DNA from 3 places in the Shewanella mangrovisoli genome. Region 2 is predicted to be linked to each of the others. Evidence: predicted binding sites of a transcription regulator. Region 2 holds the regulator's gene; each other region holds the start of a gene.
The links. The regulator FliA, encoded in region 2, starts transcription of late flagellar genes. The targets are predictions, from matches to a motif close to CTAAAGNTNNNNNNNNNNNNGCCGATA.
Positions count from the first base shown of each region.

Region 1: the regulator FliA is predicted to act here: its motif matches at 3,624-3,650, upstream of K0H60_RS10855 (VC2046/SO_2500 family protein).
Region 3: the regulator FliA is predicted to act here: its motif matches at 2,747-2,773, upstream of pomA (flagellar motor protein PomA).

Region 1 covers NZ_CP080412.1:2,479,086-2,487,113, forward strand. Annotated here, with positions in the region: gene K0H60_RS10840 (YchJ family protein) at 1-125, shown strand, start outside; gene K0H60_RS10845 (putative bifunctional diguanylate cyclase/phosphodiesterase) at 206-2,389, opposite strand; gene K0H60_RS10850 (DUF406 family protein) at 2,578-2,865, opposite strand; gene K0H60_RS10855 (VC2046/SO_2500 family protein) at 3,101-3,589, opposite strand; tRNA gene K0H60_RS10860 (tRNA-Tyr) at 3,715-3,799, shown strand; tRNA gene K0H60_RS10865 (tRNA-Tyr) at 3,839-3,923, shown strand; tRNA gene K0H60_RS10870 (tRNA-Tyr) at 4,054-4,138, shown strand; gene queE (7-carboxy-7-deazaguanine synthase QueE) at 4,326-4,994, opposite strand; gene queC (7-cyano-7-deazaguanine synthase QueC) at 5,183-5,902, shown strand; gene rrtA (rhombosortase) at 5,899-6,516, shown strand; gene uvrB (excinuclease ABC subunit UvrB) at 6,660-8,028, opposite strand, start outside.
Region 2 covers NZ_CP080412.1:1,566,722-1,574,749, reverse strand. Annotated here, with positions in the region: gene K0H60_RS07040 (chemotaxis protein CheA) at 1-1,603, opposite strand, end outside; gene K0H60_RS07035 (protein phosphatase CheZ) at 1,619-2,356, opposite strand; gene cheY (chemotaxis response regulator CheY) at 2,370-2,753, opposite strand; gene K0H60_RS07025 (RNA polymerase sigma factor FliA) at 2,801-3,514, opposite strand; gene K0H60_RS07020 (MinD/ParA family protein) at 3,507-4,388, opposite strand; gene flhF (flagellar biosynthesis GTPase FlhF) at 4,393-5,769, opposite strand; gene flhA (flagellar biosynthesis protein FlhA) at 5,781-7,880, opposite strand; gene flhB (flagellar biosynthesis protein FlhB) at 7,999-8,028, opposite strand, start outside.
Region 3 covers NZ_CP080412.1:3,318,539-3,326,566, reverse strand. Annotated here, with positions in the region: gene dxs (1-deoxy-D-xylulose-5-phosphate synthase) at 1-1,472, opposite strand, end outside; gene ispA ((2E,6E)-farnesyl diphosphate synthase) at 1,494-2,375, opposite strand; gene xseB (exodeoxyribonuclease VII small subunit) at 2,378-2,617, opposite strand; gene pomA (flagellar motor protein PomA) at 2,932-3,699, shown strand; gene K0H60_RS14600 (flagellar motor protein MotB) at 3,703-4,623, shown strand; gene thiI (tRNA uracil 4-sulfurtransferase ThiI) at 4,840-6,294, shown strand; gene K0H60_RS14590 (hypothetical protein) at 6,446-6,679, opposite strand; gene K0H60_RS14585 (transcriptional regulator GcvA) at 6,856-7,767, shown strand; gene K0H60_RS14580 (alpha/beta fold hydrolase) at 7,748-8,028, shown strand, end outside.

The DNA of each region.
Region 1 (8,028 bases), 910 kb from region 2:
TCTTCGAGCAAGATCGTTGGTTTTACACTAAAGGCCATCAAATGCATGCCAAATTGCCGGGACGTAATGATCCCTGCGTCTGCCACAGCGGTAAGAAGTTTAAGCAGTGCTGCATGAAGGGTTAACAAAAGATGGTTTGTAAAACAAAAGGCAATCGATTGATTGCCTTTTGTTTTTATATCGCCAGAACGGCTAATCTGAATGGTTAATGCGTCACAAGACTAGGTTCTTTCGCCGCCAATAAGAATTGTGCAAACTCGGGCTCTCGCAGCGCTGGGCTGTATAAATATCCCTGCGCCTGATGGCAAAAACTCTTGGCTAAAAATGCTTCCTGCTCAGCGGTTTCAACCCCTTCTGCGGTCAAGGAAATGTTGAGCGCGCTCGCCATCGCGATAATGGCCGAGACGATTTCTTGGCTTTCGCGGCTAATGGTGAGATCGGAGATAAAGGAGCGGTCAATTTTTAACTTACTGATCGGGAACTGTTTAAGATAACGCATCGAGCTGTAGCCCGTGCCAAAATCATCGATGGCCAGCCCCACACCCAGCTCCGCTAATTCCTGACATAAGAGCGTGGCATGGCGAATGTCGCCCATTAATTCGGTCTCGGTGATCTCAAGGATTAGGGTTTTGGGCTTTAAACGATAACGCGTCAGCAGTTGCCAGACTTGCTCATACAGGTTCCCGCTAAAAAACTGCCGCGCAGACACGTTAACATGCATGCTCAAATCGGCATTATGGTGCTGCCAAATATTTAGTTGTCGACACGCGGCTTCAAGCACCCAACTGCCAATGGCGTTGATCATCCCTGATTGCTCGGCAATATCGATAAACGCGCCGGGATACAGCACACCTTTTTTGGGGTGATGCCAGCGGATCAAGGCTTCAGCACCGATATAGGTTTGCTGCTCAAGGTCCCGTAAGGGTTGATAATAAAGTTCAAATTGACGGCCGCGGATAGCGCTATGCAAATCACGCTCGATTTGCGCATCTTCCTTAAAGGCACTGAGCAAAGTGCTGTTAAACACTTGAATGGCCGTGCCCTTTTTCTTCTTCGCGTATTGCACCGCAATATCGGCGCAGGTCAGCGGTGCGAACAGATTCGCCACCGAAGCGATATCGACAACCGCAAGTGCGGGTTTAGGTTCAATTTGCTCACGACCAATTAAAATCGGCATGGCTAAATGCTGATATAGACGGGTACTGAAATAATCGAGATCGTAAACCGCGTTATCATCGGTGAGCAACACAGCAAATTCGTCACTGCCGACACGGGCGATTTCGGTCGCCTTATTGATTTCCGAAAAATGTTTTAAGCGGCGGCCAATTTCGATCAGCAAGCTGTCGCCATTTTCATGGCCATAGGTATCGTTAAATCGTTTAAAGGCCACTAAATCGACCAGCAGCAACAATCCATTGGTGGTTTTCTCTAATACCCGATTAAAGTGGCTGCGATTATTCAGCCCAGTGAGGCTGCAACGCCAAGCTAAACGCTCCAGCTCCGCCTTATAATTGTGCTCATCCGTGCTTTCTTCACCCGACACTAAGGCGTAATGATTGCCGCGATCGGTGATAAATTGACTGACCACATACTTGAGCCAGTAGCGACTGCCATCGGCACGATTGAATTGTACCTCGCCCTTGGCTTGCTCGCCTCTGAAGATCTGCGCTAAGGTTTGCTCAGCTAATTGATTGTGCTGCTTAAAAAAACTTAACTCACGTAAATTGGCGCCAATGCTTTTTTCACGCGCTAAGCCAGTGATCTCTTCATGGGCTTGGTTGACGTATTCGACTTTTTCGGTGTGCAGGTTAATCAGCATGCTCATCTGGCGTGACTGCTCGGTGGCACAGCGAAATAGACTTAGGCGTTCTTCTTTATCATAGGTATGTTTAGTGGCCAGCGTTAAGGCCAGCTGATCGGCCATTTGGCAGGCAAGATGGATTTCGCTGTCGTGCCAATGGTGAGTCAGTTGCGCTCGCTCAAGGCAAAGCACCCCTTCGAGATGGCCATTAATGCGAATGCCAATCTCGAGACTGGATAAAATTTGCCGAGGGATAAAGTAGTTATCGACTAACTCAGTCAAACGCGGATCGATAAGCGAATTACCCGCATCGATATGGCGATGATTTTTGAGTTCATTTAAATAACGAGGCAGCGTCTGCAACTGCGAGGGGCGGTAAGTGTCTTGTAGGGCCATAGCGCCAAATTGCGCGACGAGGGATTGGCTAGATTGATCGGCAGAAAAAATCCAAACCGACACCAGAGAAACGGCTAAATTCTCACAGAGTAGCTCTGTTGCTAGCTCTGCGGTTTTCGTAAAGTCGCCCTGCTGCTTAGCCGTAGAATGAACTAAAGACTCTAATAAGTGCTGATGTTGACGTCGCTTCACTCTAATCCCTACAAAACATCGTGTTGGGTAACACAGATACTACAGCGAGTAGCACGACTCATTTCAGCGTGCTAATTGCGCCAATCCTGAATATTTTTGTCGATGCAGATTACACATTGGCATTTCAAACAGCAACATCGAGCACAATTTATTACAAATTAATCAACATTTACCGCAGGGTTTTATGCTTACAGCCCGTTCTCTAATTGGAAAATCATCTTCTCGACACTCACATCGAAGACCAGCTTGAGGATAACGCCTGCGTCATTCTTGACAATGTTACCTTGGGTTTGGCTAAAGCGCGCTTGAGCCCGTTCCAGCATCTTGCTGGCTTCGACCTCAGCCTGTGCACCCGCAAAGGATAACTCCAGCATTGTATCCTGCTCATCAATCACAGCGCCTATATCCACAAAACTGCCACAATCGGTGCAAGTGTCGTTTACGGTAGCCGCTTGTCCTGCAATGATACCTTTCATCTGTTTTTCCTCATTAATCGCTATACAGCTGCATTTAAGGGTGATGCATCAACTTAAAGCTGCATCATTAACGCCTTATTATAGATAACTGTGACGTCAGAGACTCAGCTTTAGCTCACGCTTATTATTGTGTAACGACACAGTTGATGGCTATTTGGTCAACAATTCCCTTAAAGTCTAGATGTTTTTAAAGACCGAATCTTCCTCAACGGCCCGATAGTGACTTGGAGACTGGCTAGGCGCTGGCTAATAACGGCATCAAGTTACGTTGAATCGCCAGTAGATCGGCAAAATGCATGATGTCCATTTTAGGAGATGGCAATTGCCCACGTTGACGCAGGCGTGTGGTGAGATCGCAATTGCTTAAGGCTTCAGCCATGGCGATAGGCTCGCCACCGCGGATCACTAAGGCTTCAGGGCGCAATGCCTGTTGCAGTTGAAACGCCCTCGCCCCTTGCTCGGCGAAAACGGCACTATTGTCGGTAACATTGTTATCCGTCGATAAATCCGCCACAAGCGCTTGTTTTGGGGGTAACTCAAACTGACGTTGCAATTTTTCTGCATTATCGAGCTCTTTTTGCCATTGAAACTGCGCCATGTCCCTCGCATCTGCAGACAATAGCGATAGCAACAGGGCGAACTCACCTCGCCTGTTGTGTTCTATTGCCGCATTTAAGCGGGAGCCAATTTGGGCTTCGTTGATTAAAGGAACATCGATTTGCATAAAAAAACATCATTAAAACAACTCGTTGTTAGTTAATCGACCAGTTGAACAAGAACTTTAGGAAAATTTTCATATTTAGACTTTACATGCCAAACGTTTCTGACTACTATGGCGGCCGCAATTGAGGAGGGGTTCCCGAGTGGCCAAAGGGATCAGACTGTAAATCTGACGGCTCCGCCTTCGAAGGTTCGAATCCTTCTCCCTCCACCATTTGCACTAACAATTAGCGATGCTATAAAAGATACTCGTGGAGGGGTTCCCGAGTGGCCAAAGGGATCAGACTGTAAATCTGACGGCTCCGCCTTCGAAGGTTCGAATCCTTCTCCCTCCACCACTTTTATCTTGTGTAGTTCGACAATCGTTAGTCTGCTGTAAACTTGCTTTATCCTTAAATCCGGCCAAGATTTAAGATAACTTTTAAATCCGTCTTAATAAGTCAGAGTTAAAAGTTGAAGAAAATATGTGGAGGGGTTCCCGAGTGGCCAAAGGGATCAGACTGTAAATCTGACGGCTCCGCCTTCGAAGGTTCGAATCCTTCTCCCTCCACCACTTCTTTCTTCTCTCACACTTTATCTCGCGTCATTCTCCCAGTTTTCTTAGTCTTACTCACGCTTATTCAAACTTATTCTATCGCTTAACCTTTAATCCATGGATTTTGCTGATAAAAAACGCCCCATTCGGAGCGTTAAAACTATTTCTGAGCATTAGAGACCCATGCTGCTGAGCTAAGTGGCCATTAATCGATATTCAAGTACTTATGGGTCTGAATCGATAAACGCCAGCTGCGGGCAATACACACCTTCATCGCTAATTCCGTCGCCCTTGGTTTTTGGCTGATCGGTTGCAGACAAATAGTTTTCGCCGACACATCAATCCCTTTAAGTAACTCATCGAGTTCGTCGATATGATTTTCGGTTGCTATCGGGTGCTTTATCTCGTTGGCGCGGATCAAGGCCTGCGCTAACACCTTATAACCCCCTTTCATATTGATCTTTGGCGAGACAGTCACCCAGGTATCAGCATCGCACTTCACTTCAAAGGTGCCGCTGGTCTCGATTTGAGTGGCAAAACCGGCAGCATGGAGCGTGTGGGTTAATTCATGCAGATCGTACATACAAGGCTCACCACCGGTGATCACCACATGGCGCGCCGTATATCCCTTAGCGTTGAACGCCTCGATAAGACTCTGCGCCGTATGGTTAGCCCAGCGCCCTACGGAACCATCGACGGTGATCACTTGTTCGGGTGACACCTTGTTTTCCTCAAGCAGATCCCAAGTCTGTTTGGTATCACACCAAGCACATCCCACAGGGCAACCCTGTAAACGTACAAAAATGGCGGGCACTCCGGTAAAGACACCTTCACCTTGAATGGTTTCAAAGACTTCGTTGACTGGGTAATTCATGCTAGCGTTCCGTTTTTCTGGGGCGGCATTTATAGAGGATTTTAGCTGCAGCTGCAAGTTTTTACCGCCTCAGACAGAGTGATGCCAAGAGCGATATGCCCGTCGCCACACGCCAGCAAAGAGTTTGCAAGCCCTAGCGCCTGAGTTACACTTACGCCCTATTTTATGTGTTAATTTAAGTGGATCCTATGTCAGCAGCGTCAGTTTCAAAGGTGGTAGTGGTTTTCAGTGGCGGACAAGACTCAACGACTTGTCTTATTCAAGCCTTAACTCAGTTTGATGAAGTCCACGGGATCACCTTCGATTATGGTCAACGTCACCGTGAAGAAATTGAAGTTGCCAAATCCCTCGCCAAGCGCTTAAAGATCACTAGCCATAAGGTTATGGATGTGAGCTTACTCAATGAGTTAGCAATTTCTGCCCTTACCCGCGATGCCATCCCCGTGTCCCACGAATTAATGGAAAATGGCTTACCCAATACCTTTGTGCCTGGCCGCAATATCCTGTTTTTGACTTTGGCAGGGATCTACGCCTATCAATTAGGGGCCGAGGCGATTATTACCGGTGTCTGCGAAACCGATTTTTCGGGTTATCCCGACTGTCGCCACGACTTTGTGCGTGCGATGGAATCGGCACTGGTGCAAGGCATGGACAAAAAGCTTGAGATCATCACCCCATTAATGTGGCTCAACAAGGCCCAAACCTGGGCGCTGGCCGATAAATACCAGCAGCTCGATTTAGTTCGCCACCATACCCTGACCTGTTATAACGGCATAGTCGGTGATGGTTGCGGTGACTGCCCAGCCTGCCATCTTCGCAAACGGGGCTTAGAGGATTACCTGCAAAATAAAGCAGAGGTAATGGCCTCGCTCGACAAGGCAACTGAAACGGGTAAACCGCAGGCGTGAGACTGGTGACGTTAAAAACACTCGGCCCCTATTGGCTGGCGCTTATCGTCAGTCTGCTCTGTGCGCTCTTGTATATTGCGGGGCTTTTTACCCCGAGCATAGATAATCTGCTCGCCTATCGCCGCAGCGCCATCAGTGACGGTCAGTGGTGGCGCCTGATCACAGGTAATCTGCTGCATACCAATCATTGGCACCTGCTGATGAACCTCGCAGGATTATGGGTAGTGTTGTTTTTGCATCACTTTCATTACTGGCTCAAGGGCTTAACCGCGCTGTTTATTCTGCTTTGTCTATTTGAAGGCATTGGCCTGTATCTGGGTTATCCGCAGCTATTAGGCTATGTGGGACTGAGCGGCATGTTACACGGCCTATTCACCTTTGGTGCAGTGCAAGATATTCGCCGTCATCTCCGCTCGGGTTATTTGCTGCTACTCGGCGTGATAGTTAAAGTCGGCCATGAACAGTTTTATGGTGCCAATGATGATGTGACCGCCATGATTGGTGCACGCGTGGCCACCGAGGCGCATTTAGTCGGCCTGATCTGTGGCTTAGTCTGCGCGCTTATGGTGTTTGTGTTCCAGCGAACCAGATTCGCCAAGGAAACCTTGCGCTAATCTCTCCTGTTTTGATAAAAACATGCCATAAAAAAGCCGCCTCACATTGTTATGTTGGCGGCTTTTTATTAGGTAGTGAACCTTGGTATCTGCTTGATTAGCATCGCAGTCCTACGTCTAACGAGCTAAGACACAAATTTTAGTTAGGCGGTGATCAGCAACTCCCGTAAACGTTTCACCTCATCACGCAGGGCTGCCGCCTGTTCAAACTCCAAGTTACGCGCATGCTCATGCATTTGCTTCTCGAGCTTGTCGATATCATGGCTCAGCTGCGCCGCATCGGCTTGATAACGTTTGGCTTTAGGTTCGGCCACTTTACCCAGTGACGCTTGGCGATAACCCTTTTCAGTGTCTCTGCCATCGTCCACATCCATCACATCGGTAATACGCTTGACTACGCCTTTTGGCACTATGCCATGCTCAAGGTTGTAGGCGTGTTGTTTCTCACGGCGGCGCTCTGTTTCGCCCATCGCCTTGGCCATCGATTGGGTGATCCTATCCGCATAGAGGATAACCTTGCCATTGACGTTACGCGCGGCGCGGCCAATGGTCTGAATAAGCGAGCGCTCCGAACGTAAAAAGCCTTCCTTATCCGCATCCAGAATACAGACCAAGGAAACCTCGGGCATGTCTAAGCCTTCACGCAGCAAGTTGATGCCGACCAGCACATCAAACTTACCGAGGCGCAGATCGCGAATGATCTCCACCCGCTCTACGGTATCGATGTCCGAGTGCAAGTAGCGGACTTTGACACCGTGTTCATCGAGGTATTCGGTTAAATCCTCCGACATGCGTTTGGTTAAGGTGGTGACAAGCACCCGCTCATTAACGGCAACGCGCTTGGCCACCTCGGAGAGCAGATCGTCCACTTGAATGCTGACCGGGCGCACTTCTAACTCGGGATCGAGCAAACCCGTTGGCCGCACGACTTGCTCAACAATCTCGCCGCCACTCTTATCCAGCTCGTAAGGGTTTGGTGTTGCCGACACATAAATGGTCTGCGGCATCAGTTGCTCAAACTCTTCAAACTTCAGCGGCCGGTTATCGAGCGCCGAAGGCAAACGGAAGCCATATTCCACAAGCGTGGTTTTACGGGAGCGGTCACCCTTATACATGGCACCAATTTGCGGCACAGTGACGTGGGACTCGTCGATAATCAACAAACCATCGGCGGGTAAATAATCGAGCAAGGTTGGCGGTCCCTCACCCGGTGCACGACCCGACAAGTAGCGTGAGTAGTTTTCAATACCGGAGCAATAACCCAGTTCGACCATCATCTCGATATCGTATTGCACCCGCTCGTGGATCCGCTGCGCTTCAATCAACTTATCGTTGTCGAGTAAATACTGCTTGCGCTCACGTAGCTCTTCTTTAATTAACTCGGTCGCTTCGAGGATTTTTTCCCGCGGCGTCACATAGTGGGTTTTCGGATACACAGTGGTGCGCGCAATGCGCTTAACTATCTGCCCCGTTAACGGGTCAAACTCGCTTAAACGTTCAATTTCATCGTCA
Region 2 (8,028 bases):
TGGCAATTTGCTTTAACTTTTCAGGATCCATACCTGCGCCATCGTCTTCGATTTTCAGCAGGATATGATCACCCTCTTGGCTTGCAGACAGTGTGATGGTACCCGTTCTTGGTTTGCCGCTGGCCTCACGGTCATTAGGCATTTCAATGCCATGATCTACCGAGTTACGCACTAAGTGCACTAACGGGTCAGCAAGCGCCTCAACTAAGTTTTTATCTAGATCGGTCTCTTCGCCCACGAGGACTAAATCGATTTCTTTATTCAGGGTACGGGCTAAGTCGCGTACAACCCGAGGGAAGCGACCAAAGACTTTCTTGATGGGTTGCATGCGGGTTTTCATCACCGCGCCCTGCAAATCCGCTGTCACTAAATCTAAATTCGCCAGCGCCTTAGACATTTCCTCGTCATCACGACTAATGCCTAAACTCAATAAGCGGTTACGCACTAACACTAACTCGCCGACCATGTTCATGATTTGGTCGAGTCTGGCGGTATCGACGCGAACGGTCGTCTCGCCCTGAGGTACGTTGGCAGACGCTGCAGCGGCCGCTTTAGCAGGGGCTTTTTCAGCAACCGCAACATCAGTTTTGGCTTTTACCGCTGGAGGTGTTGCTGGTGCAGCAACACTGGCCTTGGGAGCGGTAGGCGTTGAAGGCGCAGCGGCACTTGGAGGTGCTTTCACTGGCTCGGCTTTCGCTGTCACTTTTGCAGGAGCACCGCCTTTACCGTGTAACTCATCGAGGAGACGCTCGAACTCATCTTCGGTGATTTCGTCCGAATCAACAGCGGGAGCGGTAGGCGTTGGTGCAGCAACAACAGTTTCTGCTTTTGGCTTAGCAGCTTCTTCCACTTTACCTTTAAACTTGCCAGAACCGTGCAGCTCATCGAGCAGAGCTTCAAACTCATCATCGGTAATATCATCGCTAGCGCTTGCGGATGTCGCTTGAGGCTTACTGACATTTTGCACAGCAGGTGCAGCATCAGCTTGAGGCGCAGAGACGCCAGGACCTTTTCCGGCGCCGTGCAACGCATCGAGTAAGGCTTCAAACTCTGCTTCATCGATTTCATCGATACTGGAATCTGAAAGCTCTGATTTATCGACTGGCATTTCAACGGCGGCGACTTCAACCACTGTTTCTATAACAGGTTCGGGTTCGGGTTCTGGCAATGGTTCGACTTCGGCACTACTTTGACCGGATTCGGAAGGAAGCGGTTCACCGGAGCTGAGCATTTTCAATTTAGCCAATAATGCAGGATCTGCTGGGTCTTGTTGCTCGCCTTGTTGGGTTTGAGCAAACATAGTGTTAATCGCATCGACAGCCTGAAGAATGATGTCCATTAACTCGGCGGATACACTACGCTTGCCTGTGCGTAATAAATCGAAGGTGTTTTCTGCTTCGTGACAAACATCCACCATGGGAGTGAGACTAAGGAAACCCGCACCGCCCTTTACAGTATGAAACCCCCTGAAAATGGCATTTAGCAAGTTAGTATCATCAGGATTGTTTTCAAGCGCGACCAGCTGCTCTTGCAGCAACTCAAGGATTTCGCCCGCTTCAATCAAAAAGTCCTGGAGTATCTCTTCATCTACATCAAAGGCCATCAAATTGACTCCCAGTTAGAAACCCAGACTCGATAGCAGATCATCGACTTCATCTTGACCAGTAACGACGTCTTGACGAAGCTCGGCATTCATTATCGGTCCTTCAGCTTCAATATTATTTTTCTGAGTAATCTGACTCTCAATCACGGGTTGCTCACCAAATACTGTCAGCATAGACACCAGATTACTTTCAACTTCCATCACTAGATCGATCACCCGACGGATCATTTGTCCAGTCAGGTCCTGAAAATCCTGCGCCATCAAAATCTGGTTGAGCAATTCGCGTAAGCGATTGGAATCCAATTCGCTACGTGACATCAAATGCTGCACATTGTGGCAAAGCGCTTTAAAATCGCTCAAGGCGATTTCACGACGCATTAATTTGTCCCAAGATGGCATCACCTGCTGGATATTCGCAGTTAATGCATTGGCTAATGGCAAGCACTCCTCCACCGCATCCATGGTTTTATTCGCTGCCTGCTCAGTCATGTCAATGACATAACTTAACCTTTCCTTAGCGTCGGGGATTTCTGTATTAGCTAGTTCAACCAGACGATTATCGACTTGGAAATCCATCAATGCGCTGTGAAGCTGTCTGGTTAGTTTACCAACTTCATCAAAGAGCTCCCTTTGGAGTGGAGCCGCGAGTTCCCTAAATAAATCATCTGCTTGAGTTTGATCATTCGCGCTTAATAGTTCAACTAAACGCTGAGCCTTCTCAAGCGTAATGAGCCCTGATGTTTGTGACTTCATAGCTCATCCTTGCTTAAGCGAGTCGTTCGAATATTTTATCTAACTTCTCTTTAAGTGTTGCTGCGGTAAAAGGTTTAACCACATAACCATTCACGCCAGCTTGTGCGGCAGCGATGATTTGTTCACGTTTTGCTTCTGCGGTAACCATTAATACGGGTAAATGCTTTAGAGAATCATCAGCACGGATGGCCTTCAGCAAGTCAATCCCTTGCATACCAGGCATGTTCCAATCTGTGACGACAAAATCAAAGTCGCCCTTTTGCAGCATGGGCAGCGCGGTTGAGCCGTCGTCTGCTTCTTGGGTATTATTAAAGCCCAAGTCTCGCAACAAGTTCTTGATGATACGTCTCATTGTCGAAAAGTCATCAACGATGAGAATCTTCATATTCTTGTCCAAGGTTTCCTCCGGTGAGCCGACATTCTGTGCTCAATCAATAATTATACTTATGTCCAATGCTTGAGTTTGCCTTTGAGTCGCAACATTGCCTGACTTAATATCTGGCTAACTCGCGATTCGCTTACCTCAAGAATGGCGCCAATTTCTTTTAAATTCAATGCTTCATCGTAGTATAACGATAGCACTAGCGCATCTCTTTCGGGCAATAATTTTATCGCCTCAACGAGTGCTGAATGAAACTGGGTTTCTGCTAATGCTTCAAATGTTCCATCGCTCACATTATCGCTCGGAGTGAGTATATCCTGCGATACGCCTAAGTCCTCTATCCCTATGATTTTACCAACAGAAACATCGTTAAGAATATGATGGTACTCATCGAGCGTCATATCAAGTTTTTCTGCAATTTCTGTGTCGCGCGCATCACGACCCAACACTTGCTCTAACTCATCAATGGCTTGAGCAACTCGACGATTATTACGATGGACAGAACGGGGAACCCAGTCACCACGACGGATCTCATCCAACATGGCGCCACGGATCCGTATGCCGGCGAAGGTTTCAAACTTTGCACCTTTGCCACCATCAAACTTGGATGATGCTTCTAATAGTCCCATCATCCCCGCTTGAAGCAAGTCATCGAGCTGCACTGAGGCAGGTAATCTGGCGAGCAAGTGATGTGCAATTCTTTTAACCAACGGTGCATACTGTTCAACGATTGACGTTTTACTGTCTAAACAAGTATACGCTGCGGCTTTATTCACTCGTTTTTTCCTCTTGAAAATCTGGTCGCTGAACCAAGCGCTCAACGAAAAATTCCAAATGCCCACCAGGTTGCTGTGGTACCGGCCAGCTCATGATCTTATTCGCTAGGCCATGGTACGCGATAGCCGCTGGAGACTTAGGATAAGCCTCAACCACTAACTTTTGTTTACGCACTGATTTGCGAAGGTTTTCATCAAACGGAATGGTCGCAACCAGCTCGAGTGCCACGTCCAAGAATCGGTCGGTCACTTTACTGAGTTTAGCAAACAATTCCATACCTTCGCGTAAACTGCGCACCATATTCGCAACAATTTTAAAACGGAAAACGCCGTGTTCACGGCTGAGAATTTTGATTAACGCATAGGCGTCAGTGATTGAGGTTGGCTCGTCACAGACAACAACTAGCACATCCTGTGACGCACGGGAAAAACTGAGCACCATATCTGAAATCCCCGCGGCGGTATCCACGATGAGGATATCAAACTGAGTACGCATCTCGCTGAAAGCTCGAATTAAACCCGCGTGTTGCGCAGGACTCAATTCGACCATGCCTTGGGTACCAGAGGTCGCAGGGACAATGCCTATGCCTTTAGGACCGCGGACGATAATATCATCCAGCTCAGCATCGCCAGAGAGTACATGGGAAAGGTTACGCTCGGCACGGATCCCTAACATGACATCGACGTTTGCTAAGCCAAGGTCGGCATCAAGCACTAAGACACGCTTGCCCTTTTCGGCTAATGCTACTGCGGTATTGATGGATACGCTGGTTTTACCCACGCCACCTTTACCACCCGTAACCGCGATTACTTTCACTTTTTCGTTATAGGGTTGATTCATCATACGTAAACCACTTGCTTGATCCAGGGTCATAACTCTACTCAAATGCACAGGTCATATTATCTGACCACGCTGTGTCTGGTAACGATTGTTGTTCAGTGTTTTCTAAGGCCGCTAACGCTTGCTCTGCAAGCAATAAAGTATCGGCAACTTTCATATCTTCGGGCACTCGCTGCCCATCCGTAACATAACTTAATGGCAACCCACTTTGGATCAACACACTTAATGCGCCCGCTAACGACACGGATTCATCGAGTTTGGTGAGTACAACACCAGATAAGGGAATGCGTTTAAAGTGATTTACAGCATCTTGTAGCACACGGCGCTGCCCTGTGGCAGACAGTACCAGATAACTGCGGATAGGTATTCTGCTATTTGCAGTTAAATTATCAAGTTGCTGGTAAAGCCGCATATCTCGTTGGCCCATCCCCGCAGTATCTATCAATACTAGCTTGCGATTTCTGAACTGATACAGAATTTGCTCTAGCTCAGCAAGGTCATGGGCTTGCTTAACGGGACAGCCCATAATTTTGCCATAGGTGGCCAATTGCTCATAGGCGCCAATACGATAATGATCTGTAGTAATCAAAGCGACTTGGTCTGCGCCATGATGGGCGGCGAAGCGAGCCGCTAATTTGGCTAAGGAAGTGGTCTTCCCCACACCCGTTGGGCCAACCAATGCCACAACACCACCTTGCTTAACGATATCATCACCTTGATTATCAAGCATATTCGCTAGACTTTGTGGCAAGGCACGAACTAATTCTGCTGGGGTATAGTGTTGACTAAGCGCCGCTAGCTTGTTCGCGACCGCAGGCGAAAACTCAGCCTCCAGTAACTTTGACTCCAGCATGGCACCCACAGGGTCAATACGTTTTTTGTGTTCAGTCATCAACGCAGACACTTGATGAGTGAGCAAATTGCGTAAAGATGCTAACTCATCACGCATCGCTTCGAGATCCGCATTTTGTTTCTGTGATACCTGCGGCTTCTTATCGAAGGCATTTCCCATATCACGGCGCTCAGCTTTTGGCGCCGCGGGTGCCTGTAGTGCTTGTGCCCACGCAGGCAATTCCGCGTCTTGCTGTTGATGAGTGAGTTGTTGGTTTAAACGGCTTTGTTGCTTCTCGAGCAAGGCTTGGAGAGAGTCCGCTGGCGCCGAGGGTTTAAGCTTAGTCTCAGCACGAATCGGCGCTTTAGCACCGAGCGACACTAAATCATCACTCACATCCATAAAAGTCGGTGCAGCTGCAGGCGCCTTCGCTTTGGGCTCGTCATAGTCAACGGCGGCCACAATCTCAATGCCGCCATTTACTTTTTTATTCGACATAATCACGGCATCGGAGCCGAGCGTGTCCTTCACTTGGGCCAGTGCAGCACGCATGTCTTTGGCAAAAAAACGTTTAATCTTCACTTATGCGTCCTCTACTGGCCGACGGCAGACACTATGCGTATTTGCTTTTCATCGGGGATTTCTTGGTAAGAAATCACTCTGAGATTAGGAATAGTATATTTAACAAAGCGAGACAGTGTCGCACGTAACATACCTGACGTTAGCAAAATAGCGGGCTGACCAACCATTTCTTGCTTTTGAGCGGCATCCGCTAAGGATTGCTGCATACGCTCTGCAAGACCAGGTTCGATATTCGGACCATCGCCACCGGTTGCTTGCATTGACTGATGCAACATCTGTTCCAACTCTGGCGCCAAAGTTATGACAGGTATTTCAAGTTCAGGACCCGAGATCTCTTGAACTATCATGCGCTTCAATGCGATACGCACTGCCGCCGTTAACACTTCAGTATCGTTACTCTTAGTGCCGTATTCTAACAAAGTTTGCACTATGGTACGCAAGTCTCTGACAGAAACTCCTTCATTTAATAGGTTTTGCATCACTTTTACGACATTTCCTAGCGGCATCACATCCGGAATAAAGCCATCCACCAGCTTAGGCGAATGCTTGGCAAGCATATCCATCAGTTGTTGCACTTCTTCGTAGCCTAAGAGTTTCGCCGCATTATTCGTCAAAATCTGACTGATGTGGGTTGCCACCACTGTCGCAGCATCCACCACGGTATAACCTAAGGTTTGTGCATGTTCGCGAAGCTCTGGGGCAATCCACACGGCTTCAAGACCAAAGGCAGGATCACGAGTCTCTATACCATCGAGCTTACCGTAAACTTGACCAGGGTTGATGGCAAGTTCGCAGTCATGGCGAATATCCGCCTCTCCAACCACCACGCCCATTAACGAGATGCGATAGGCATTAGGTGATAAATCGAGGTTGTCACGAATATGTACCGCAGGCACCAAGAAGCCCAGTTCTTGCGAAAGTTTTTTACGTACCCCTTTGATCCGACTCAGTAACTCGCCACCTTGGCCCTTATCGACCAACGGGATCAAACGGTAACCCACTTCTAGACCGATAGTATCAACATGGTGCACATCGTCCCAGCTAAGTTCTTTAGGTTCTCTTTCGGCTCTTTCCGTTGGGCCCGTTTTGACTTGCTCAAGGGCTTTGGCACGTTTGGCTTCATTACGTTTGAAGATAAAGTAAGCGGCACCAGCGGTGATCACGGCAAAGCTTAAAAACGCCATATGTGGCATGCCAGGCACAATACCCATCACAAAGAGTACGCCGGCCGCAATACTGAGCGACTTGTGACTGTCAAACATCTGACTGATCAGCATCTGGCCCATGTCGCCAGATTCATTTTGACGGGTCACCATCAACGCCGCGGCGATTGACAGTAATAAACCTGGGATTTGCGCGACGAGACCGTCACCAATGGTTAACAGGGTATAAATTTCAACGGCTTGGGAGAATGTCAAACCGTGCTGCACAATCCCGATAATAAACCCACCGAGAATGTTGATCACCAAAATCATAATACCGGCAATCGCATCGCCCTTCACAAACTTAGATGCACCGTCCATTGCGCCATAGAAGTCGGCTTCGCGGGTCACCTCGGCGCGTCTGGTTCTGGCTTGATCCTGATTAATAATACCTGCGTTTAAGTCGGCATCGATGGCCATTTGCTTACCGGGCATCGCATCTAAGGTAAAGCGAGCACTCACCTCGGCAATACGGCCAGCACCTTTAGTCACAACGGCAAAGTTGATAATAATCAAAATGATAAATACGACTAAACCTACAGCATAGTTACCGCCAATCACCACGGAGCCGAAGGCCTCGATCACCTTACCGGCGGCGTCACCACCATTGTGACCTTCGAGTAATACTACACGGGTTGATGCCACGTTAAGCGCGAGTCGCAGCAATGTTGCAACTAATAAAACGGTTGGAAACGCAGCAAAGTCTAAGGGTCTGTCGGTATAAATCGCGACAAGAAGAACAATCAAAGCCAAGGCAATGTTAAAGGAGAATAAAACGTCGAGCAGAAACGGCGGGATAGGCAGCACAATCATGGCCAATGCCGCAAGCACTAGCATTGGCGTACCTATGCCCTTGAAAGAGCTCAGTTTCAACTGTTTTACTTGGCCTAGGGAGGCTTTAACATCCATTCACAGATACCTAAACTTTGACGCATAACAGCCTGAAAGCAAAAAGCGCGCCAACTGCTAGCGCTTCTTGTTGTGGGTTTATCTCTGTGAACTATTTCTTCGGTAACCTAACACTTAACTAGTGTTTTAGATCGTCAGGAATGGGTTG
Region 3 (8,028 bases), 1.8 Mb from region 2:
GTCATGGCTTCGACCTGAGTCGCGCCTGTGGCGCTGCCCCTTGGATAACGCACCGCGCTCGGGCCTGCGTCATAGCAATAACCGGTATACAGCATCTGACGACATTCATTTTCATCCGATGGCGCCATGATCACCATATTCGGGATGCAGCGCATAAAGCTTAAATCGAATGCTCCTTGGTGGGTTGGGCCGTCGGCACCGACGATACCGCCACGGTCAATGGCAAACAATACCGGTAAACGCTGTAGCGCCACATCGTGGATCAGCTGATCATAGCCCCGTTGCAGGAAGGTCGAGTAAATGGCGACCACAGGCTTAAAGCCTTCACAGGCAAATCCGGCCCCTAAGGTCACCGCATGTTGCTCGGCAATGGCTGCATCGAAATATTGTTTCGGGAAGCGTTGTGAGAACTCCACCATGCCCGAACCTTCACGCATGGCAGGGGTAATGCCTAAGACTTTTTCGTCCTGCTCGGCAATATCACATAACCATTTGCCAAACACTTGGGAGAAGGTCGGCAGTCCCGGCTTAGTCGCTGGCTTCTTAAACTGTGAGGGGTCAAATTTAGGTACCGCGTGCCAACCGATAGGATCTTTCTCGGCCGGTTCATAACCACGACCTTTTTTGGTCATGATGTGCAGCACTTGTGGACCCTTTAGAGAGCGCATATTGCGCAGGGTTTCCACTAGGGCATCGACATCGTGGCCATCGATAGGGCCGATATAGTTAAAGCCTAGCTCTTCAAACAGAGTGCCAGGTACAACCATGCCCTTGAGGTGTTCTTCGGTGCGCTTGGCCATCTCTTTGATGACCGGCATGCCCTTGAGCACTTTTTTGCTGCTTTCACGAATCGTGGTGTAGAGGCGGCCCGACATCAGTTGCGCTAAGTGATTGTTGAGCGCGCCGACGTTTTCTGAAATCGACATTTCGTTATCGTTCAGCACCATCAGCATATCGTTGTGCAAATCACCCGCGTGATTCATTGCCTCGAACACCATACCGCCCGTCATGGCGCCATCACCAATGACGGCAACCACTTTACGGCCTGCCTGTTCTTTTTCGGCGGCAACGGCCATGGCTAATGCGGCACTAATGGATGTGCCTGAATGCCCCACGCTAAAGGTGTCGTATTCACTTTCTTCCCGCCAAGGGAAAGGGTGTAAGCCGTTCTTTTGCCTAATGGTGTGCATTCTGTCGCGGCGACCGGTGAGGATTTTATGGGGATAGGCTTGGTGGCCAACGTCCCAAATCAAACGATCAAACGGGGTGTTATAGACATAATGCAGGGCGACAGTCAGTTCGACCGTGCCGAGTCCTGAGGCAAAATGTCCGCTGGACATGCCAACGGACTTAAGAAGAAACTCCCGCAACTCATCGGCCAATTGAGGTAACAGGGCCTGAGGAAGCTGGCGGAGTTCATTAGGAGTGTTGGCCTGAGCCAACACGGGAAACTGTGAAATGTCCAAACTCATAGCGAGATACTTCGTCTCTTATTATATTCTTCGCTCAATGATATAGCGGGCGAAGTCTGCGATTAACTGGCTATTGTATGGCAATTTAGCCAGCGCTGATAGTGCCTCTTGGATCAGTTGCGCGGCGGTGTCTTTGGCGCCTTGCAGTCCAAGTAGTTGCGGAAAAGTACTCTTATTGGACTCGGCGTCAGAGCCTTGGGGTTTGCCGAGTTCTTCCGTGGTGGCAATGATGTCCAGAATATCGTCTTGCACTTGGAAGGCTAGTCCTACCGCATGCGCAAATTCCATCATAGTCTGATATTCATCTTTTGGCGCATTAGCGGCGATCAGGGCTAACTCAACGGCGCAGCTGATAAGGGCGCCCGTCTTCATATTGTGGAGTTGAGTTAAGGCCTTAAGGTCGATGAGCTTATCGGTTGAGGCTAAGTCAATCGCTTGGCCGCCACACATACCACGGTAACCCGAGGCTTTCGCCAGCGCTCTCACCATAGCGATATGCTGCTCGCTGCTGATCCCTGGTACTGCTTCGGTCACAATTTCAAAGGCTAAGGTTTGCAGTGCATCCCCTGCAAGGATGGCGGTCGCCTCATCGAAGGCGATATGAACTGTGGGCTGACCACGACGAAGGTCGTCATCGTCCATGGCGGGTAAATCGTCATGGATTAACGAATAAGCATGAATACACTCAATGGCGGCGGCGCTGGCATCAAGCTTTTCAAGCGGCACGCCAAACATTTGCCCCACGCTGTAAACCAAGAAAGGACGAATACGCTTACCGCCTAATAGCGCGCCGTGGGTCATGGCGGCCTTTAACTGCGGCGCAGTGTCTTCGAGTGTGCTGAAACGTTGTTTTAATTGGTCATCAACCCGTAGTTGATATTCTTTTATTGCATTGACTAACACGCTTATTCGCCCTCAACGGCATAGGGAGAGAGGGGCGCATTTTCATCCTGCTTGAGTAAAATGGCCACTTTTTGCTGAGCTTGCTCGAGTTTTGCTTGGCTGTTACGCACCAAATTGATGCCACGTTCAAATTGTTTTAACGCATCATCCAGAGAGACATCGCCCTGTTCTAATTCGGCAACGATGCGCTCGAGTTCACCAAGGGATTCTTCAAAACTGAGATTTTCGGGTTTCTTCGCCACGTTAATAATTCCTTTGAAAGAGCGGACACAAGGTATATCAGGGCGACTCAAGGGTCAAATTCAGTCGACGGATATTTGCTCAATAGCACGCTTTGTTGCTGAATTTTTTTCAGAAAATAGAAATTGTCGCTAAACTTGCTTAGTGCTTGTCCGATAAATGACAATAATAGCATTATGCTTATAATCATCCTTTGACATCATAGAGTAAGGCTCAGGTTAAAACCAAAGTGTAATCCCTATGCGGATGACATTTTGTGTTATTTTGCGAATAGAGTCAGTATCATGTCGTTTATACCGAATATTGAGGAGCCGTTGTGGATTTAGCTACAGTTATAGGACTAGTCGGGGGCTTTGGTTTTATCCTTTGGGCTATGATGACCAGCGGCGGCCTGGCAATCTTTATCGACGTCCCCTCAGTGTTTATCGTATTCGGTGGTTCATTCTTCGTCGTAATGATGAAGTTCAATCTCAAACAGTTTTTGGGCGCGGTAAAAATCGCCGTCAAAGCCTTTATGTTTAAGATTGATAAGCCTGAAGAGCTTATCGAACAATCCGTGACTATGGCGGACGCCGCCCGTAAAGGCGGATTCCTTGCCCTCGAAGAAGCGCAAATTTCCAACAGTTTTATGCAAAAAGCTGTCGATATGTTGGTCGATGGTCACGATGGTGAAGTGGTGCGCGCCGCGCTTGAAAAAGACATTGCCCTCACCGAAGAGCGCCATCGCAACGGCATTGCGATTTTTAGAGCCTTTGGTGACGTCGGCCCAGCGATGGGGATGATTGGTACCTTAGTGGGCTTAGTGGCCATGTTATCTAACATGTCAGATCCTAAATCGATTGGTCCGTCGATGGCGGTGGCCTTGTTAACGACACTGTACGGCGCCGTGGTCGCCAACATGGTGTGTATTCCCATTGCCGATAAACTCACCCTGCGCATGGGTGAAGAAATGCTGAACCGCAACCTGATTATGGACGCGGTATTAGCGATTCAAGATGGCCAAAACCCGCGGGTGATTGAAGGTTTCTTGAAGAATTATCTTGCTGAAAAACAGCGGAAAATCGATACAACGGACGGAGAGTAGCCCATGGCTAAGTGCAACTGTCCACCGCCCGGAGCGCCGCTCTGGTTGGCAACATTTGCCGATTTGATGTCCCTCTTGATGTGTTTCTTCGTGCTGCTGCTATCATTCTCCGAAATGGACGTGATGAAGTTTAAGCAGATCGCAGGCTCGATGAAGTATGCCTTCGGGGTGCAAAACAAGGTCGAAGTCAAAGACATTCCTAAGGGGACGTCTGTGATTGCATTGGAGTTTCGTCCTGGCCGTCCCGATCCCACGCCGATTGAAATCATTAATCAACAAACCAACGAAATGACCGAACCCGTATTGGATTATCAAGCGGGCGAGGACGATAGCGCGGGTGGTGTGCAGCAGCAAAATGGTTCGCAGCGGGGTGGTGAAGCCTCTGCGACGGCACAAGAAACGGCGGATGCGGTGAAGGCCGAAGCCGCTGCGGCGCAGGATAAAATCAATCAGCAAGTGAAGAAAATGGCACAGGAGCTCAATAATGAGATCACCGATGGGGCGATCGAAATTGAGTCACTTGGGCAGCAAATCATTATCCGTATCCGCGAGAAGGGCTCATTTGCCTCAGGATCTGGCTTCCTGCAGCCACGATTTAAACCCGTGGTGCGCTCGGTCGGTGAATTGCTAAAAGATGTGCCGGGGATCATCACGGTATCGGGTTACACCGATGATATGCAGATAAGTGATGAGCTCTATAGCTCGAACTGGGATCTCTCCAGCAAACGCGCTGTGGCGGTAGCCGATGTGCTGCTGCAAGTGAAGGGCTTCGATCCTAAGCGGATGAAAGTGGTCGGTATGGCGTCGAATAATCCCATCGTGCCTAATGACTCACCTGAAAACCGCGCGCGAAATCGCCGCGTTGAGATTGCGATTGAACAGGGTAAAGCTAAAGAATCCGAAGAAATTCAAGTGGGTAAATAGCTTTTAATCCAAACCTGTAATTCGATAAAAACGCCGTGACTTGCTCACGGCTTTTTTATTTGTGATTTTTTGACTATAAGTTCAACTGTGCATAAGCGCACGCCACGCGCAGACCGAGTGTGGAAACAGGTGCGCCAATCGCCGTGAGTTTGTTATAATCCGGCGATTATTCTTTTAACCAATTTTGCTGTTTACAAAATTGCCCGCGGAAATCCCATGAAGTTTATTGTAAAGCTGTACCCAGAAATCATGATGAAGAGCAAGCCCGTGCGCATGCGCTTCACCAAAATGCTTGAAACCAACATCCGTAACGTGCTCAAAAAAGTTGATGAAGATGCCAAAGTGCAACGTCAATGGGACCGTATTTGGGTAAAGGTGCCAAATGATAAACCTGAATTAGCTCAGGCCTTTGGTGAGCGTTTAGCCTGTATTCCTGGGATTGCCCATGTGGTGCAAGTGGATGAATACAGCTTTACCTCAGTCGATGATATCTACCAGCAAGTCTTACCCGTTTACCGTGACCAAATTGCCGGTAAAACCTTCTGTGTGCGCGTCAAACGCACTGGCTCACACGATTTTAACTCTATCGAAGTCGAGCGTTATGTTGGTGGTGGTTTAAACCAGTTTACCGATGCGATTGGTGTGCGTTTGAAGAACCCAGAAGTGACAGTTAACCTCGAAATCGAGGGTGATAAACTGTATATGGTGACTAAGCGTATCGAAGGCTTAGGCGGCTTCCCGATGGCGACGCAGGAAGATGTATTGTCCTTGATTTCGGGCGGTTTTGACTCAGGCGTGTCGAGCTACCAATTTATTAAGAAGGGTGCTCGTACCCATTACTGTTTCTTCAACCTCGGCGGCGCGCAGCATGAAATTGGCGTGAAACAAGTCGCTTACCATTTGTGGAAAACCTATGGTGAATCCCACAAAGTGAAGTTTGTGTCCGTGCCGTTCGAGCCTGTAGTGGCCGAGATTTTAGAGAAAATCGACAACGGTCAAATGGGCGTGGTACTCAAGCGTATGATGATGCGCACCGCGGCGCGTATTGCTGAACGTATGGGCATTCAGGCGATTGTGACTGGTGAGAGTTTAGGCCAAGTATCGAGCCAAACCTTAACTAACTTGAACGTGATTGACCGCTGCACCGATATGCTGATCCTGCGCCCGCTGATCGCCATGGACAAGCAGGACATCATCAACGAATGTCGCCGTATCGGCACCGAAGATTTTGCTAAATCTATGCCCGAATATTGCGGTGTGATTTCGCAAAAGCCAACCGTTAAGGCGGTACTGGCCAAGGTTGAGGCCGAAGAGACCAAATTCTCTGAGGACCTGATTGACCGTATCGTTGAGCAGGCTGTTGCCATTGATATCAGGGAGATAGCAGAACAGATGAATACGCGTATCACTGAAACTGAAACCGTTGTTGCTATCGACACCAATGAAGTGGTGATTGATATTCGCGCCCCAGAGGAAGAAGAGAACAAACCGCTGGAGATTGAAGGCGTGGAAATCAAGCGCATTCCTTTCTTCAAATTAGCGACTCAGTTTGCCGATCTCGATAAGCAGAAGACTTACCTGCTGTACTGCGAGCGTGGTGTGATGAGTAAATTACAGGCGCTATACCTGATTGAACAAGGTTATCACAATGTTAAGGTTTACCGCCCTTAAGCGATAGCCAGTAAAACGAGAGCTAAGGCCAAACATCAACTTTGGCCTTAATGCGTATGAATTGGGGCCTCGATGTGCCAATAAGCAGGTAAACGAATACAAAAAAGCCGCATTGGAATGCGGCTTTTATTTTACTGATCAGCAGTGCAATTTATTCGGTCTTGACCACTTGCTGGGCCGGTAACACGTCATCGGCAAGCAATAAGGTTGGATCCTGCAGCGCTTCTTCATGCATTTTTTCCATTGTCGCAGTCAGTTCGGCATTGATGCTTGCCTGTAAATCACTGGTGTCGATGATAATTTCTGCATCGATAACATTTGCGCTGACATTGGCACTGAGTGCGCTGACTAACACTAACGCAAAAGCAGATTTTAAATTGAACATAGTCGCCTCCGGGCTGACAAAGTATTGCTGTCAGACATTCCCATCACCCGTTCGAGATTGTCCAACTCATGTGTTTCGTTGGCGCAAAATTTAATCAAAAACGCTGGCCTTTACAAACGATTAAATGTAACAATACGGATTAGAAAAACTAATTAAAAATTGAGATAGAGATCACTATGTCAAGACGCTTACCACCACTGAATGCGGTTAAAGCATTTGAGGCCGCCGCACGGCATTTGAGCTTTACTCGAGCGGCTGAAGAATTGTTTGTGACTCAGGCTGCGGTGAGTCACCAAATTAAGGCGCTGGAAGATTTTCTCGGATTAAAATTATTTCGCCGAAAGAATCGTTCATTGCTGCTGACCGAAGAAGGCCAGAGCTATTTTCTCGATATTAAAGATATCTTCACTCAACTGGCGGATGCCACCGACAGGCTACTTGCACGCAGCGCCATTGGTTCGTTGACCGTGAGCATGTCGCCAAGCTTTGCTATTCAGTGGCTGGTGCCGCGCCTATCGAAGTTTAGTGAAAAAAATCCAGACATTGACGTACGAATTAAGGCGGTAGACACAGAGGCCAGCTCCTTAACTGACGATGTCGACGTCGCCATTTATTATGGTTTAGGCAATTGGCCAGGGCTTCGCGCCGATAAACTCCGTAATGAAGTGCTGATCCCCGTATGTTCGCCCATGCTGTTAAACGGCCCTAAGCCCTTGTCTAAGCCGGAAGATTTAAAACACCACACGCTGCTGCACGATATGAGCCGTCACGATTGGCAGGCTTGGTTTAGACAATGTGGTATCCACGATATCAACGTCAACCAAGGGCCGATTTTTAGTCACTCTTCCCTCGTTTTGCAGGCGGCAGCCCATGGCCAAGGTGTGGCCTTAGGTTATAGCGTACTCGCTCGCCCCGATATTAAGGCGGGTCGACTGGTGTGCCCATTCCAAGAAGTGTTAGTGAGCAAAGATGCCTATTACCTCGTCTGCCAACAGAATCATGCCGAGCTGGGTAAAGTGGTCGCGTTCCGTGAGTGGATGTTAGATATGTTTGCCGAGGAGTCACGCAGTGAGTTGTTGCCCGGATAACCCCTTGGTCAACGAGAATGTGGCGCCAAGTGCCTATGTGTTAGAAGGCGAGCCCTCAGAAACCTTGATTTTATTTGCCCACGGCGCGGGGGCGAATCGAGACTCCGATTTTATGTGCCAAATGGCCGCAGGTCTTGTCGCAAAGGGTTTTCAAGTGATGCGCTTTAACTTTCCTTACATGCAGGCCAATGCCGTGGATGGTAAAAAGCGCCCGCCTGACAGAGCGCCAAAGCTGCTTACCTGTTTTAGCGAGATGCTCGA